DNA from 3 places in the Paenarthrobacter sp. NPDC089714 genome. Region 2 is predicted to be linked to each of the others. Evidence: riboswitches for the same ligand, from Rfam matches in the RefSeq annotation. Region 2 holds a riboswitch; each other region holds the start of a gene.
The links. Region 2 has a riboswitch for thiamine pyrophosphate ahead of thiO (glycine oxidase ThiO). Riboswitches for the same ligand answer to the same signal wherever they lie in the genome.

Region 1: linked by a shared signal. The riboswitch ahead of thiC (phosphomethylpyrimidine synthase ThiC) and the one ahead of thiO (glycine oxidase ThiO) in region 2 are both predicted to bind thiamine pyrophosphate.
Region 3: linked by a shared signal. The riboswitch ahead of thiD (bifunctional hydroxymethylpyrimidine kinase/phosphomethylpyrimidine kinase) and the one ahead of thiO (glycine oxidase ThiO) in region 2 are both predicted to bind thiamine pyrophosphate.

The regions. Positions count from the first base shown of each region.
Region 1 covers NZ_JBIVGX010000001.1:913,639-918,732, forward strand. The annotation lists gene ffh (signal recognition particle protein) at 1-400, shown strand, start outside; gene ACIPY3_RS04390 (alpha/beta fold hydrolase) at 460-1,182, shown strand; gene thiC (phosphomethylpyrimidine synthase ThiC) at 1,165-2,988, opposite strand; TPP riboswitch at 2,983-3,090, opposite strand; gene ACIPY3_RS04400 (amidohydrolase family protein) at 3,176-4,258, shown strand; gene ACIPY3_RS04405 (VOC family protein) at 4,337-5,094, shown strand, end outside.
Region 2 covers NZ_JBIVGX010000001.1:478,548-483,641, reverse strand. The annotation lists gene ACIPY3_RS02250 (TetR/AcrR family transcriptional regulator) at 1-268, shown strand, start outside; gene ACIPY3_RS02245 (DUF3107 domain-containing protein) at 319-543, shown strand; gene ACIPY3_RS02240 (hypothetical protein) at 579-881, shown strand; gene ACIPY3_RS02235 (thiazole synthase) at 972-1,769, opposite strand; gene thiS (sulfur carrier protein ThiS) at 1,773-2,009, opposite strand; gene thiO (glycine oxidase ThiO) at 2,006-3,265, opposite strand; TPP riboswitch at 3,258-3,377, opposite strand; gene thiE (thiamine phosphate synthase) at 3,405-4,070, shown strand; gene ACIPY3_RS02215 (ferritin-like fold-containing protein) at 4,067-4,735, opposite strand; gene ACIPY3_RS02210 (RNB domain-containing ribonuclease) at 4,777-5,094, shown strand, end outside.
Region 3 covers NZ_JBIVGX010000003.1:60,977-66,070, reverse strand. The annotation lists gene obgE (GTPase ObgE) at 1-437, opposite strand, end outside; gene rpmA (50S ribosomal protein L27) at 574-837, opposite strand; gene rplU (50S ribosomal protein L21) at 897-1,205, opposite strand; gene thiD (bifunctional hydroxymethylpyrimidine kinase/phosphomethylpyrimidine kinase) at 1,548-3,068, opposite strand; TPP riboswitch at 3,060-3,158, opposite strand; gene ACIPY3_RS06935 (Rne/Rng family ribonuclease) at 3,232-5,094, opposite strand, start outside.

The DNA of each region.
Region 1 (5,094 bases), 440 kb from region 2:
CGAGCGCGTTGCGCCCAAGATCATCAACGGTTCGCGGCGGGCCCGTATTGCCCGGGGTTCCGGTGTCCACGTGTCCGAGGTCAACGGCCTGTTGGAGCGGTTCGGCCAGGCCCAGAAAATGATGAAGAAGCTTGCCCAGGGTGGAGGCATGCCGGGTATGCCCGGGATGCCAGGTCTGGGTGGCCCCGGTGGCGGCCGCAAGGGCGGCAAGAACGCGCCCAAGAAGAAGGCACGTTCCGGCAACCCGGCCAAGGCCGCGCAGGAATTGCGCGATGCCGAGGCAAAGCGGGCCGCAGCGGCTTCTGCACCGAAGGGCGCCGCTTTCGGCCAGGGTGCTGCGGACTTCGATCCGTCCTCGCTGAACCTGCCCAAGGGCTTCGACAAGTTCCTGGGCAAGTAGCCAGGTCCAGCCCAACTGCCGGCCGGTTGGATGTCGGTGCCGGGGAATAGGCTGATCCAATGCACAAGCAGCGCGTAGTTTTTGTCCATGGATTGGGCAGTTTCGGCGCGGCGGCGTGGCCGAAGCAACATGGCATGGCCTTGGACTACGACGCCCTGTTCCTGCGCCGCCACGGGTTCCACCCCGTGGCGGAACCCGAGGAATCGGATGTGGCTGCCGACGTCGCAATCCTGCTTGATTCGCTGGCCAGCCCCGGCGGTGGGCACGTGGTGGCACACGAGCAAGGCGCCATCTCCGCCATGCTTGCGGCGGTGGAGCGCCCGGACCTGGTGCATTCCCTGGTCCTTGTTGAGCCTGCGTGCCTGTCCTTGACAGCGGAGTTGCCCGCCACGGCTTCACACCGTGCCCTCATGGAACCGCTTTTCGAGATCCGGAACCAACTGAACGACGCCGACTACGAACGCGAATACTTCCGGCGCGCCTTTTCTGCCGAGGCCGGCGGGCAGGAAACACCCGAGGCCAGGCGTTCCGCCAAGAGGCTGCGGCTGCAGGCACCCCCGTGGGAAGCGCAACTGCACATCGTTCCGGGAGTACCTACCTTGGTCCTCACAGGCGGTTGGGAACCGCTCTACGAGGAGATCGCAGCATATCTGCAGGAAACCGGTGCCCTCCGCTGCGCGGCGGCGGGAGGGCACCGGCCCCAGGACTCGGCGGATGGAGACCGGATCATCCGGAAGTTCATCGCCGAGGTTGGGCGGGCCAGCTCAGTTCGCGCGTCCTGACCCTGCAGGCACCTGCAGCTCGGGCAGGTAGACCTTGCCTCCTGCCGCGAGGAACTCCTGGCTCTTTTCCCGCATGCCGCTGTACATGTCCGCAATCGCTGCCTGGGCTTCGGCAGAACCGTATTCATCCCGGATGTCCTGGCTGATGCGCATCGAGCAGAACTTGGGTCCGCACATGGAGCAGAAGTGTGCCGTCTTGGCCGGTTCGGCCGGAAGCGTCTCGTCGTGGAAGGATTCCGCGGTTACCGGGTCCAGGGACAAGGCGAACTGGTCCCGCCAACGGAATTCGAAGCGCGCCTTGGAGAGGGCGTCGTCGCGTTCGTTCGCACCGGGATGTCCCTTGGCGAGGTCCGCGGCATGGGCTGCGATCTTATACGTGATCACACCTGTCTTGACGTCGTCCTTGTTGGGCAGGCCCAGGTGTTCCTTGGGAGTCACGTAGCACAGCATGGCCGTGCCGTAGCGGGCAATCTCCGTGGCTCCAATGGCCGAGGTGATGTGGTCGTAGCCGGGCGCGACGTCCGTCACGAGGGGTCCCAGGGTGTAGAACGGGGCGCCCTTGCACAATTCCTGCTGCCGTTCCACGTTCTCCCGGACCAGGTGGAACGGGATGTGCCCCGGCCCTTCCACCATGACCTGGACGTCGTACTCCCATGCACGCTGGGTCAGTTCGGCCAAGGTGTCCAACTCGGCGAACTGCGCGGCATCGTTGGCGTCGGCGGTGGCACCGGGACGCAGTCCGTCACCGAGCGAGAACGCGACATCGTATTTGGCGAAGATTTCGCACAGCTCATCGAAGTGGGTGTAGAGGAAGTTCTCCTCGTGGTGGGCCAGGCACCAGCCCGCCATGATGGAGCCGCCACGCGAAACGATTCCCGTCACCCGGTTGGCCGTCAGCGGAACGTAGCGAAGGAGGACCCCCGCGTGGATCGTCATGTAGTCCACGCCCTGTTCGCACTGCTCAATCACCGTGTCACGGAAGATCTCCCAGGTGAGTTTGTTGGCTTCGCCGTTGACCTTCTCCAGCGCCTGGTAGATGGGAACGGTGCCGATGGGAACGGGGGAGTTCCGGATGATCCACTCGCGGGTGGTGTGGATGTCATCACCGGTGGACAAGTCCATGACGGTGTCTGCGCCCCATTGGGTGGCCCACTGCAGCTTGTCGACTTCCTCGGCGATGGAGCTGGTCACGGCTGAATTGCCGATGTTGGCGTTGATCTTCACCAGGAACGCCTTGCCGATGATCATCGGCTCGGACTCAGGGTGGTTGATGTTGTTCGGGATGATGGCGCGGCCGGCCGCTACTTCGCTGCGAACCAGTTCGACGTCGCAGTTTTCCCGCAGCGCCACAAAGCGCATTTCCGGGGTCACGATGCCTTGCTTGGCATAGTGCATTTGCGTGACGGTCCTGCCTTCGATGGCGCGGAGGGGAACGGGCTGGGCACCCTTCCATTCCGCCGAGGCCGCCCCGCGGCGGACAGCCGACTTGCCGTCGTCGAGCAGGTTGCGTTCGCGGCCGCTGTAGCTTTCCGTGTCCCTGCGTTCTTCAATCCAGGGCTGCCGGAAAGGACGCAGGCCCACTACCGGGTCGCTGCCTGGCCCGGCGGTGCGGTACACCTGCAAGGGAGCGTTGGCCTGGCCGTTCGGCGATGGTTCCAACGCGATTTCGGTGACCGGTACGCGGATGCCGTGGCGGGGATCTTCCAGCCAGGCCAGCGAATGGGACTTCAGCGACTGCGTGACCGTCTCCTCTGCCGTAGCAGACTGGTTTTGGGCAGGGCTGTGCTGTGTTTCTGTGGTGCTCAAGGATTACTCACTTCCTTCGCCGGCATTACCCGGACAGGTTCAACGGTCGCAGACTGCCTCAGCCCGATCTCAGCCCCTGCAAGGGCCCCCGTGTGGTCGTAGACGAAGCTACCACAGCTCCCCGGGTGGTCCCAGTCACAAGCCATCCGGCAGGGCGTGGCTCGTGGGGGAGCACTAGGCTTTTGCCATGGCGAACATCATCGAATTCACCGGTCCCGTGCTGCTCGGAGCCGAGGACGAGCGCCGGGGGCTATGGTCCGTGGATGGCCTGCTGACGTTCATCCGGCCCGCGGCCCGGCCGGACGCCGTGCTGGATGGCTGGGTCCTCCCGGGTTTCGTGGACGCCCACTGCCACATCGGCCTCGGTCCGGGCGGATCGGTGGATGAGGCGACCACCTTGGCCCAGGCGCAAACCGACCTCGCCGCCGGCACGCTGCTGATCAGGGATGCCGGTTCACCCAGCGATACCCGTTGGGTCCAGCAGCGCAAAGATCTCCCGCGGCTCATCCGGGCAGGGCGGCACATCGCGCGGAGCCGCCGCTATCTTCGAGGCCTGGGCCACGAGGTGGAGCCCGATGAGCTGGTGGAGACAGTGCGCAAGGAAGCCCGCGCCGGCGATGGCTGGGTCAAACTGGTGGGCGACTGGATAGACCGTGGCGTTGGAGACCTCGCCCCGTCATTTCCTGCGGCCGTGGTCAAGGATGCCATTGCTGCCGCGCACGACGAAGGGGCCCGCGTGACCGCGCACTGCTTCGCCGAAGACACCGTGGACCAGATGCTCGACGCCGGCATTGACTGCATCGAGCACGCTACCGGTCTCTTGCCGCGGCATGTGCCCCGTTTGGTGGAGCAGCTGGTGCCGATCGTCCCCACGCTGGTGAACATCGCTACTTTTCCGGACATCGCCGCACAAGCAAGGCCCAAGTTCCCCGACTATGCGCAGCACATGACTGCCCTGTGGGAGCGGCGCCGCGAACGCGTCCTGGAGGCCTTCGAAGCAGGAGTCTCCATCTACGCGGGTACGGACGCCGGGAGCGTCATCAACCACGGCCGGATCGCGGACGAAATGCAGGAACTGCACGACGCCGGCCTGCCGCCGTCCGCTGTCCTCAACGCTGCCGCCTGGGGCGCCCGTGCGTGGCTGGGAGCCGACGCCATCAGCGAAGGCGCGAGTGCCGACGTCGTGGTTTGCGGGGAAGACCCCCGGCACAACCTGGCGACGGTCAGCGAACTCAACCACGTGGTTCTGCGAGGTGCGGTCATCCGCTAGGAATAAATTGAAGCTTCAAGTAATTTAGATAAGTAGAACGCGCCGAACAGCGGCCACCTTCATTACCGGGAGTTTCATATGACCACCTCATCCACCCAGGACCTGCTGCCTGCCGAACTCACCATGGGCACGGTGATGCTCAAGGTCGGCGACATGAAAGTCATGAGCGACTACTACCAGCGCGCCCTGCGTCTCCAGGTGGTAGCGGAGCAGGACGGCGGAGTGTATTTGGGCCGCTTGGGCAAGCCTGTGGTCCACCTCGCCCCCGCTGCCGGCCTTCAGATCCCCGGTCGGGGCGAGGCGGGCCTCTTCCACACGGCAATCCTCTTCGAAGACCAGCCGTCTTTGGCCGCCACGATCGCGACCGCCGCGCAGTACGAGCCGCGGGCCTTCGTTGGCAGCGCGGACCATTTGGTGAGCGAAGCTTTCTATTTCACCGATCCCGAAGGCAATGGCATCGAGCTGTACTACGACAAGCCCCGCGAGGTCTGGCGGTGGGACGGGAAGAACGTGGTGATGGATAACGTGGCGCTTCCGCCGCAGGCCTACCTCCAGCAGTACCTGAGTGAAGAGGCTGTGACCGGACAGGCCCGGGCCGGCGCGGGGATCGGGCATGTCCACCTGCAGGTGGGTGACGTGGCCACGGCGCAGAAGTTCTACGTGGACACCCTCGGCTTCGAGCGGACGGCCGGGTGGCATGGCCAGGCGCTGTTCGTTTCGGCGGGCGGATACCACCACCACATGGCGATGAATGTGTGGAACAGCCGCGGCGCAGGACCGCGCCGCGACACCCTGGGCCTCGGTGAAGTGTTGATCGAAGTCCCTGGAGACGACGA
Region 2 (5,094 bases):
ATCGGACCTCATTAACGATCCCGATGTGAGTTCCCGACTGGAAACGTTCAACAAGACCTTCGCCGATGCCGTAGCCCATGTCATTGCCGAGGACACCAAGCTACCCCCGCTCGAGGCCCAGCTCCTGGGCCGGGGGCTGGCCGGAATGGCCCAGGTCAGCGCGCGCTACTGGCTTGAAACGGACGGAAATCTGGATCTCGATGTGGCCAGCGATCTGATCTATCGTTTAGCTTGGCGCGGAATCAGTCGATTCCCCAAAGAGTCCTAGGCTACAAATAAAGGACTGACCTAATTCTTGATTGGCTTGGAGGCCTTGCTGTGGAAGTAAAGATCGGCATTCAGAACGTCGGCCGTGAAATTGTGCTCGAATCCGCATTGGACGCTGACGCGGTCGCCAAGCTCGTTGCGGACGCCCTCTCCAAGGGTTCCGAGTTGCGGCTGACGGACGACAAGGGCCGCCAGGTGATCGTTCCCGGCAGCGTCCTGGGCTACGTCGAAATCGGCGCCGAAGAAGTCCGGCGCGTGGGCTTCGGCGCCCTCTGACACTTTGCCCTGACTACTGCCGCTAAGGAGTCCCCATGCTTTCACTCGTCGTTGTTGCGTTTGCGACTGTCGCCACCGGCTTCCTGGTGTGGGCAAATGACAAACGGCACGGCAAGTACGGCATTGCCCTGCCGGCCGGAGTTTCGTTGGGCATCGGCGCACTGGCCTGGGTGGCTTTCATCGCGGCCGGCCTGGGCTACCAGCCTGGGCTGACGTGGATTCCCTATGTGCTGCCCATCGTGCTGGGTACAGCTGCCGCGGCAGGCGCCGTGGTCTACCTGGGCCGTACGCGCACCTCGCGGGATACTACGGCCCTGACCAAGGCCCTGCGCCTCTAGGCAGTCCCGGACGTTCCGGTCCCATAAAGTTCCGGTTCCTTAAACTCGTGTGGCCACCGCCGTTGGGCGGTGGCCACACGTGCTTCCACGTCAGAGGAACTCTGCGCGGCCCTCCATGGCAGAGGACGCCAGGGCATGCTCCCGCCGGGGAATCCGTCCGGCCTGACGGGCGAACCGGCCGGACAGGACGGCGTGTTTGAAAGCCTCACCCATCAGGGCCGGGTTCTGGGCCCGGGTCACGGCGGTGGCCAGGAGGACGGCGTCGCACCCCAACTCCATGGCAAGCGCCGCGTCGGAGGCCGTGCCGATGCCCGCGTCCAGGACCACCGGAACAGAAGCGCGGGAGACGATGACCTCAATGTTGTGCGGGTTGAGGATACCCAGGCCTGTTCCGATCGGCGCGCCAAGCGGCATGACGGCGGTGGCACCAAGGTTCTCCAGGCGCAGGGCCAGCACCGGATCGTCGTTGGTGTACGCGAAGACCTTGAAGCCCCGGTTCACCAACTGTTCCGTGGCCTCCACGAGTTCCACCGCGTCGGGAAGGAGCGTGTGTTCGTCCGCGATGACCTCAAGCTTGACCCAGTCGGTCTCCAATGCCTCGCGGGCCAGTTCGGCCGTCAGCACCGCGTCCTTGGCCGTAAAGCAGCCTGCAGTGTTGGGGAGCACCCGGATGTTGTTGTCCACCAGGAGCTGGAAGAGCGAGCCGGCCTCTGCCGGAGAGTAGCGCCGCATGGCCACGGTGGTCAGTTCCGTCCCGGATGCCAGGAGTGCGGCTCCGAGGCCTTCAAGGCTGGGAGCGCCTCCCGTTCCCATGATGAGACGGGACGAAAGCTCAACACCGTCAATGACCAACGGGTCAATCCGGGTTTCAGTGCTTGTTGTGGTCATGGTTCAGCCTCCTTGGACTGCGGTAACGAGTTCCAGTTCATCGCCTTCGGCGAGGTCCGTGGCGGCCCATTGGCTGCGCGGCACCACTTCCGAGTTGCGTGCGACGGCGACGCCCAGCTTGCCGCCGTCGGCCGCCTGTCCGCGGTGGTCCAGTGCGCGGCCGGTGACGGACGTCACGAGGGTGCTGACGGAGGCGCCGTCCACTACTGCGTGGTCTGCTCCGTTGAGTTTGATGTTCATGCTGATTCCTTGGTGAATGGTCCGGTATGAGGGGAGGTATGGATGGCGGGTGCACTTCCCTGCGGGGCAAAGCGGTCCGGCCTGAAGCGAGACCACCTGGGATCGGCCGGGCCGGTCATCAAACCGCCCACGATGGCCGCAGCCACGGGCGTCAGGAGAACTCCGTGCCGGAAGAAGCCCGTGGCGACAATGAGGCCCTGGACCTCTCCCCCGGCACCGGCCACCCGTCCCAGCAACGGTGCATTGTCCGGAGTTCCCGGCCTGGCACGGGCTGTCGCTTCGAGGAGTTCCAGTTCTGCGACGGCGGGCACAAGGACCTGGGCATCGCGCAGGAGTTGGTAGACGCCGCCTGCCGAGACGGCGTTGAAACGGGCAGACAATCCGTCTTCGCGTTGGGTGGCCCCGATGACCACGGTCCCGTCCTCCCTGGGAACGATGTAGACCGGCACACCCCGCACCATTCCGCGGATGGTCGACGTGACAAGGGGCTGCAGGGATTCCGGGACACGGAGCCGGAGGATGTCCCCGTAGACCGGCCGCAACGGGAGATGGAGCTGCTCCGGGAGGCTGTTGACGGTTGCAGCGTCCAGGCCATTGGCAAGGACTGTTTCCTTGGCCAGGACCCGCCCGCCGCTGCTGGATTCAACGCCGGCTACGCGTCCTTCGTCCCAGAGCAGGCGGACGGCCGTTTCCCGGAGGTGGAAGCCGGAATCGGTCCCCTCGATCCAACTGGTATCGGCGGGACAGTGGGCAGCCAAACCGGCCAGAAGTCTCGCCGCCAGCTTGCGGGGATCCACTTGATGGTCCGCCGGTATGTGGAACGCGCAGGATATCTGCGGACTCAACAACGGCTCCCGCCTACGGGCGTCCCGCAGCAGGAGTGGTTCCACCTGGAGACCCTCAGCCACCTGGACTGCCCGGAGGTCCGCGAGCGCACGGCGGTCGGCGGCGTCGGCACCCACGGCGATGGTCGCCGTCGTGCGGTATCCGGCGGCTTCCCTGGACCCGGCGAGGCTGTCCACGAAAGCGGGCCAGCGCCGCGACGATTCCAGCATGAGTTCCAGGAGGTCTTCTTCCTGGTAATGGAGCTCGCTGACGGGGGCCAGCATGCCGGCAGCGGCAAAGGTTGCTCCACTTGCCGGTGCCGGATCGATGAGGACCACCGAACGGCCCAGGCGTCGCGCCTCATGCGCGATTCCGAGTCCTATGACGCCGCCGCCGATGACGGCGACGTCTGCGTGAATGGCTTCTGCCATGGATTCCCTTCCCTACGCCGGTACTAGCCGGATCAGGTCAAGCGGTCGGCGCTGAAGCCCTCTCAGCCGGACAGTCATAAAGACGATCGTCGCGGCTCCCGCAGTACGTGCCTAGTTTAGAGGAACTACTCTGGTTTGCATGACCCAGCCTGATCTCCTTTCCACTGCCCGCCTGTATTTGTGCACCGACGCCCGCCGGCGGCAGGACGACTTCGAAGACTTTGTGGACGCCGCGTTCGAGGGCGGAGTGGACATTATCCAGCTCCGCGACAAGACGCTCGAGGCTGCCCAAGAACTGGAACTGCTGGAGGTCTTGAACAAGGTTGCCAGCCGCCACGGACGCCTTTGGGCCGTCAACGACCGCGCCGATGTTGCCCGTATTTCCGGGGCTCCGGTGTTCCACATCGGCCAAAAGGACATCCCTTTGGGGGCGGCCCGGGAGCTGCTCCCGGTCGAGGAAACAATCGGCCTCTCCACCCACTCGCCCGAGCAGGTGGACGCGGCTGTGGCCGCTTCCCAGGGACCTGGTGGCCTGGACTACTTCTGCGTAGGCCCGCTCTGGGCGACGCCCACCAAACCGGGCCGCGCTGCTGTGGGGCTGGACTTGGTCACATATGCCGCGGAGGCCGTAAAACAAGCCGGGGTAGACCTGCCCTGGTTCGCCATTGGTGGGGTTGACCTTGGAAATGTGGAGCAAGTAGTTGCCGCCGGTGCCAGCCGCATCGTGGTGGTCCGCGCCATCACCGAGGCGGAGGACCCGACGGTGGCCGCGCGGGCGCTGCTTTCGGCGCTCGACGCGGCCTAGGCCGTCAGCCCAAGCCCCGTCATGCGGCGCCCGTGCCGTTCGGCCAGCTCTGCGGTGAGCTGATGGACTGCGGCACGGGATCCGTGTCCATCGCGCAACAGTGGTCCCAGGTCCGGGTGCTCCAAGCCCACCCGCTGGGCCTGGGTGAGGGCCTCCCCCACAATCCGGCGGCCCCAGAGCGAGAGCCGCGAAGCCAGCCGGGGGTCATCCCGCAGGGCCCGGCGCAGCAGGATCCGCAGGGCTTCGGTAGCTTGATCGGCCGAGCAAACCTGCTGGACGAAATGCTGGATCCCGGAATCGAGGAACCCGGCGACCGTTCGGTAAAAGTCCGCCGAGACGGTGTCGATGACATAAGCCTTCGTCACCGACTCGAACCAGTCTCCCGGCGGGGTCCGCTCGTGGAAATGGTCGAACGAACCCTGGAACGGGAGCATGGCGTCCTCAGGGTCGTTCCCCATTTCGGTGAGCCTGCCACTGATCACGGCATAGTTTCCGAAGGCGCCAACAGCGATCTTCGCCAGCATGGCCCGTTCGCGAAGCGTCGGTGCCAACCGGGAGTCGGAGGACAACCGGCCAAAGGCGGACAACTCCCCGTAGGCCATGGCACCCAGCAGCCCGGCAGCGAGCTGTCCCGGGGAGTCGTTGCGGCCTGTGGAGGTGCCCATGTTCCAAGACTATCCGTCGAATTCGGGCTAGTCTGACTTTCGTGTCACATCATCGGATAGCGCCCAACGTCGACGATTCTTCCGACCAGCTCGCGGAGTCCTTGGCTGCGCTCAGGACCGAGCTGGAACTGCCCGCGGATTACCCCGGCGAAGCGTTGGCGGAGGCGCGGGCGGCCGTTGAACACCATCAACTCCCCACCCGGGATTTGCTCGACATTCCCTTTGTCACCATTGATCCCGCCACCTCCACGGACTTGGACCAGGCCCTTTTCATCGACCGCGCAGGCGAGGGCTACAAAGTCCTTTACGCCATTGCGGACGTCCCCTCCTTTGTTGTGCCCGATGGAGCCTTGGACGCG
Region 3 (5,094 bases), on a different contig from region 2:
TCGATGCCCAGCAAGGCAAAACCGGGGGCACGCCGCTTCTGCGACGAAAGGGCGGCGTTGCCCAGGCCACCCTGTCCACCCGCGGCCGCGATGTACTCCGTGCCCTCCCCCACGAGGTCAGCCAGTACGTCGCCATCCTTGGTTTTCACCACCGTACCGTCGGGTACGGGAAGGACCAGGGTTTCGCCGTTCTTGCCGCCGCGCCAGTCCCCCATGCCGGGGCCACCGTTGGTAGCGTGGCGGTGCGGAGCGTGGTGGTAGTCCAGCAACGTGGTGGTTTGCGACGACACACGGAGGATGACGTCGCCACCATTGCCGCCGTTGCCGCCGTCGGGTCCGCCGAGTGGCTTGAATTTTTCACGCTTGACGGAAACACAGCCGTGGCCGCCGGTACCGCCTGAAACGTGCAGGACTACCCGGTCTACAAAGCTCGCCACGTCTATCTCCTCTGTCGCTGTAAACAGCGCGAATGCCATGTCCGGCGCACACCGGGCGCCCCGAACGATTGTAATGCGGTTAAAAGAACGGTGGAGCGGGCCTTTTGGGCCCGCTCCACCGGTTCAGAACGTGTTGTTACTCTGCAGCTGCAGCAGCAACGATGTTCACTACGCGACGGCCGCGGCGAGTACCGAACTCAACCGCACCAGCCTGGAGTGCGAACAGGGTGTCGTCGCCACCGCGACCCACGCCTGCACCGGGGTGGAAGTGGGTTCCACGCTGGCGAACGATGATTTCGCCTGCGGAAACTACCTGGCCACCGAAACGCTTGACGCCGAGGCGCTGTGCGTTGGAGTCACGACCGTTGCGAGTGGAGCTCGCGCCTTTTTTGTGTGCCATGTGAAATGCCTGCCTCTAAATATGTGGGGAAACTGAAAATCTGAACTGCGTAAGGAAAGTTACGCGATGCTCGTGATCTTGATCTTGGTCAGTTCCTGACGGTGACCCTGGCGCTTCTTGTAGCCGGTCTTGTTCTTGAACTTCTGGATGACGATCTTGGGACCACGGAGGTCCTCCAGGATCTCGGCCGTGACCTTCACCTTGGCCAGGTCCGCAGCAGCGGAGGTGACCTTGTCGCCGTCAACCAGGAGCAAGGCGGGCAGCTCAAGCGTGCTGCCGGCTCCACCGGGGACGCGGTTCAGCGTTACGTAGTCTCCAACGGAAACCTTTTCTTGGCGGCCGCCTGCGCGGACAATCGCGTACACCACTGGGGTACTCACTTCTCTCGACGTTTCTTACTAAATTTGCGTGCGGAACTCGAACCGGAATCAGGCCTGGTTCACGCTGTGCCTCAACGCCGTGGACTCCAGATCGAAGCCCGCGAGTCATCCCGTGAATAATTCCAGGGGGCATAACCCAAGTGTTGGCGTAAGCACCGAAGATCAAGATTACGCTAGTTCGACCCTCGGCTGCAAATGAGGCCGGGTCCGGAAGCCACCGCGTGACGCTAGTCACCAGTAGGAACGGACTTTCCCGGCACCGTGCCCATACAGCCTACAGGCTCCGGGACACTTTGCCGGGAATTCACCACTTCGACGCGCGGGCGGCCTTTACGCGTGCAACCGCGGGGCGTCAAAGAAGGCCGTCTCGTAGCGGCACGAATGGGCGAAAGCCTCCACCATGGCGGCCCGGTCGTGGCTGGAGGCGACGACCGCGGCCGCGTCCGTAAAGCCGATGGCCTTGCGGGTGGCCTCGGCAAAGTCTTCATCGGCGTAGGTCTTCAACCAGTCCGCATACGCGTGCTCCGACGGGGAACCTGCTGTGACGTAACTTGCGTGGAGCCGGTGTCCCACCTCGGCGTAGAGCCAGTAACAGGGCAGGATGGCCGCGAGCAGCACGCCGTAACTTCCAGAGGCCGACGCCGCCAGAAGGTGGTCCACGTAGGCCTTGGTGACAGGTCCGGTGTGGGTTGCGGCCTCCCGCGTGCTCAGCCAATTGCGGTGCAGTTCGGATTCGACTTCGAGGCAGAGCTGCGAGGACCTGGCCCAGAACAGCTGCTCTTCCTCGGTGGGAGCGAGGGCACCTGCCCGTGCCAGCACCCGCGAGTAGCCGTTCAGGTAAAGGGCATCCTGCGCGAGGTAATAGTTGAACTGTGGCTCGGGAAGGCTGCCCGACTCCAGCCCCTGGATGAATTCGAGGCCATGGATGGCGTCCAGCTCAGGTGCCGCTTCCTCCCACAGGCGGGCGGCGAAAGCCCCCGGGCCTTCGGCCTGCTGTGCATGGTGGAAGTGGTTGATGGGGCCACTGCCATGGCCCACCTCCAGCACATCCGCGGTGGCCAGGGCCTGCAGGAGCCAGGGTTTGACCTCCCGCAGCGACGCTTCCCAGTCTCCCGTCCGCGCCTGGACCGTAGCCAGGGCCGAGGACAACGAGCAGCCCGTTCCATGGCTGTTCTTCGTCTCCACCCGTGGCCCCGCCACCGAGACAAGGTCCTGCCGCAGCAAGCCACTGGTATTGACGAGCGCATCGGGACACTCGGCTCCCGCCAAGTGTCCGCCCTTCACCAGCACGGTGTTTCCACATTCGGCCGCGAGCCGCTTGCCTTGTTCGAGGGCAGTGGACCAATCCGTCGCTTCCGGCTCGCCCAGCAGCATGGCGAGTTCAGGAATGTTGGGGGTGATGAGGTCCGCCACCGGCAAGAGGCCGCGCAGGGCTGCTTCGGCGGATTCCCGGAGGAGGCGGTCACCACTGGTAGCTACCATCACCGGGTCAAGGACCACGACGGCGGGACGCACCTCCTCCAGCCAGCGACGCACCTCGCCAATCACCTCGGCGTCGCCCAGCATCCCGATCTTGACGGCGTCGATGGTTACATCGCTGCTGATCGCCTCAAGCTGCTGCCGCAGAAAGTCCACGGGCGGAACATGGACGGCGGTGACGCCCAAGGTGTTTTGCGCCGTGAGTGCCGTGACCACGGCCATTCCGTAGCCGCCGTGGGCGGCAATGCTCTTCAGGTCTGCCTGGATTCCAGCGCCGCCAGAGGGGTCGGAGCCCGCGATGCTAAGGACGCGCGGGGCCCGCCGGCCGGTGTTTGCCACGGCGTAGACGGCTGATTTCAACGATGAAGTCATGAGGGACATCCCTTCGCCGGTGCTAACCGGACAGGTTCAACGGGTCTGGATCTCAGCCCGGCCCAACGCCTGGCACCCCGTGTCAGTGACCAAGCCTAACGGACGAAGGGTCCGGCATTAGTTACTGCCGGACCCTTCGTCGGTTACATGACGTTGGCAATGCCTAGAGTTCCGAGGCCGGAACCCCCACGCCGAGGATAATCGGCTCAGAAGCAGCGGACTCCCTCTTGGCCTGCTCCTGCGGCGCCTTGGCTTCATGGGCCGCTCCCCCACCGGTGGACGCGGACACCTCATGGTGCTCTACCGTGGTCTCGTTGGCGGCACCCTGCGCCCGGCTGGCGCTGCGGTTCCGGCGCCCACGCCGGCCGCGGGCACGACTGGACGGATCGCTTTCCTCCGCAGGATCCTGCCGGGAGGGGACGGTTTCCGCGGGAGCAGCAACAGTGGCAGCGGGCCCAGCCTGGCTTTCGACAGCCACGGGATCCCCACCCAGGTGGGAGAAAGCCTCAGCCAACAGGTCCAGAGTCATGGCAGGCTTCTCCGAAGCGGGCTCCTCGTGGTGTTCCACGAAGGGCAGGGCAACCTCTTCACCGCCAAACCGGAGCACCGGCGTGGCACGCGGGGCGCCCTCAACGGCGCCCGAATCGGGCACCTCGTCAGAATGCTCTGCGCCAGCCCCGGTTGCGGCGGCGGCCGCGGCACGTGCTTCTTCCTCGGCCCGGTGAACCTCGTCGTCGTGCAGGTGGGCAGCGTGCGCTGCGGCGGCGATCGTGGCCAGGGCAGCCCTGGTGGCCTGGGCCTTGGCCTGCCGTGCCGGATCCACCGGCTCCGGAGCCGGCGTCGAAGGCGCAGGCGAAGCTGCGGTGTGGACCGGCGTCGAGCTCTCTGCCGGCTGTCCCCCGCCCTTGCCGCGGCGGCGCTTCCGCTCAGTCCGGCTGGAAGGCTGCTGCTGGGTTTCCGTGTGCGGCCGGTGCTGCTCGGCGGCAACAGCGTTTGCACGACGGTGCTCAACAGGTTCGTCGTGAGTCACCACGCCGCGTCCGGCACAGTGCTCGCACTGCTCACCAAAGACCTCGAGCAGGCCTGTGCCCATGCGCTTGCGCGTCATCTGCACCAGGCCAAGGGAGGTCACCTCCGCCACTTGGTGCTTGGTACGGTCCCGGCCCAGGCATTCCACCAGGCGGCGCAGCACCAGGTCCCGGTTGGATTCGAGCACCATGTCGATGAAGTCGATGACGATGATGCCACCGATATCGCGCAGGCGAAGCTGGCGGACTACTTCCTCGGCGGCCTCAAGGTTGTTCTTGGTGACGGTCTCCTCCAGGTTTCCACCGCTGCCGGTGAACTTGCCGGTGTTGACGTCCACCACAGTCATGGCCTCGGTACGGTCGATCACCAAGGATCCACCCGACGGCAGGAAGACCTTGCGTTCCAGGGCCTTGTGGATCTGCTCGTCGATGCGCCATGCCGAGAAAATGTCCTGGTCCTTGGTCCACTTCTCGAGCCGGCCCACCAGGTCCGGCGCAACATAGGTGACATAAGCCTCAATGGTGTCCCAGGCATCGTCGCCGGAAACGATGAGCTTGGAGAAGTCCTCGTTGAAGACGTCACGGACCACCTTGATGGTCAAATCGGGCTCGCCGTAAAGCAGCTCGGGTGCCAGGACCTTCGTGGAGGACGCCTGGCCCTCAATCCCCTCCCACTGGGCGCGGAGGCGGTTGATGTCGTGGGTCAGTTCCTCTTCCGAGGCCCCTTCGGCTGCCGTACGGACAATGACCCCGGCGTTCTCCGGCAAACGGTCCTTGAGGATCCGCTTGAGGCGGTTGCGCTCGACGTCGGGCAACTTGCGTGAGATGCCCGTCATGGAACCGCCGGGAACGTACACCAGGTAGCGGCCCGGAAGGGAAATCTGGCTGGTCAGGCGTGCACCCTTATGCCCGACGGGATCCTTGGTTACCTGCACAAGGACGGAATCACCCGATTTCAGGGCGTTTTCGATCCGGCGCGGCTGGCCCTCAAGGTTGAC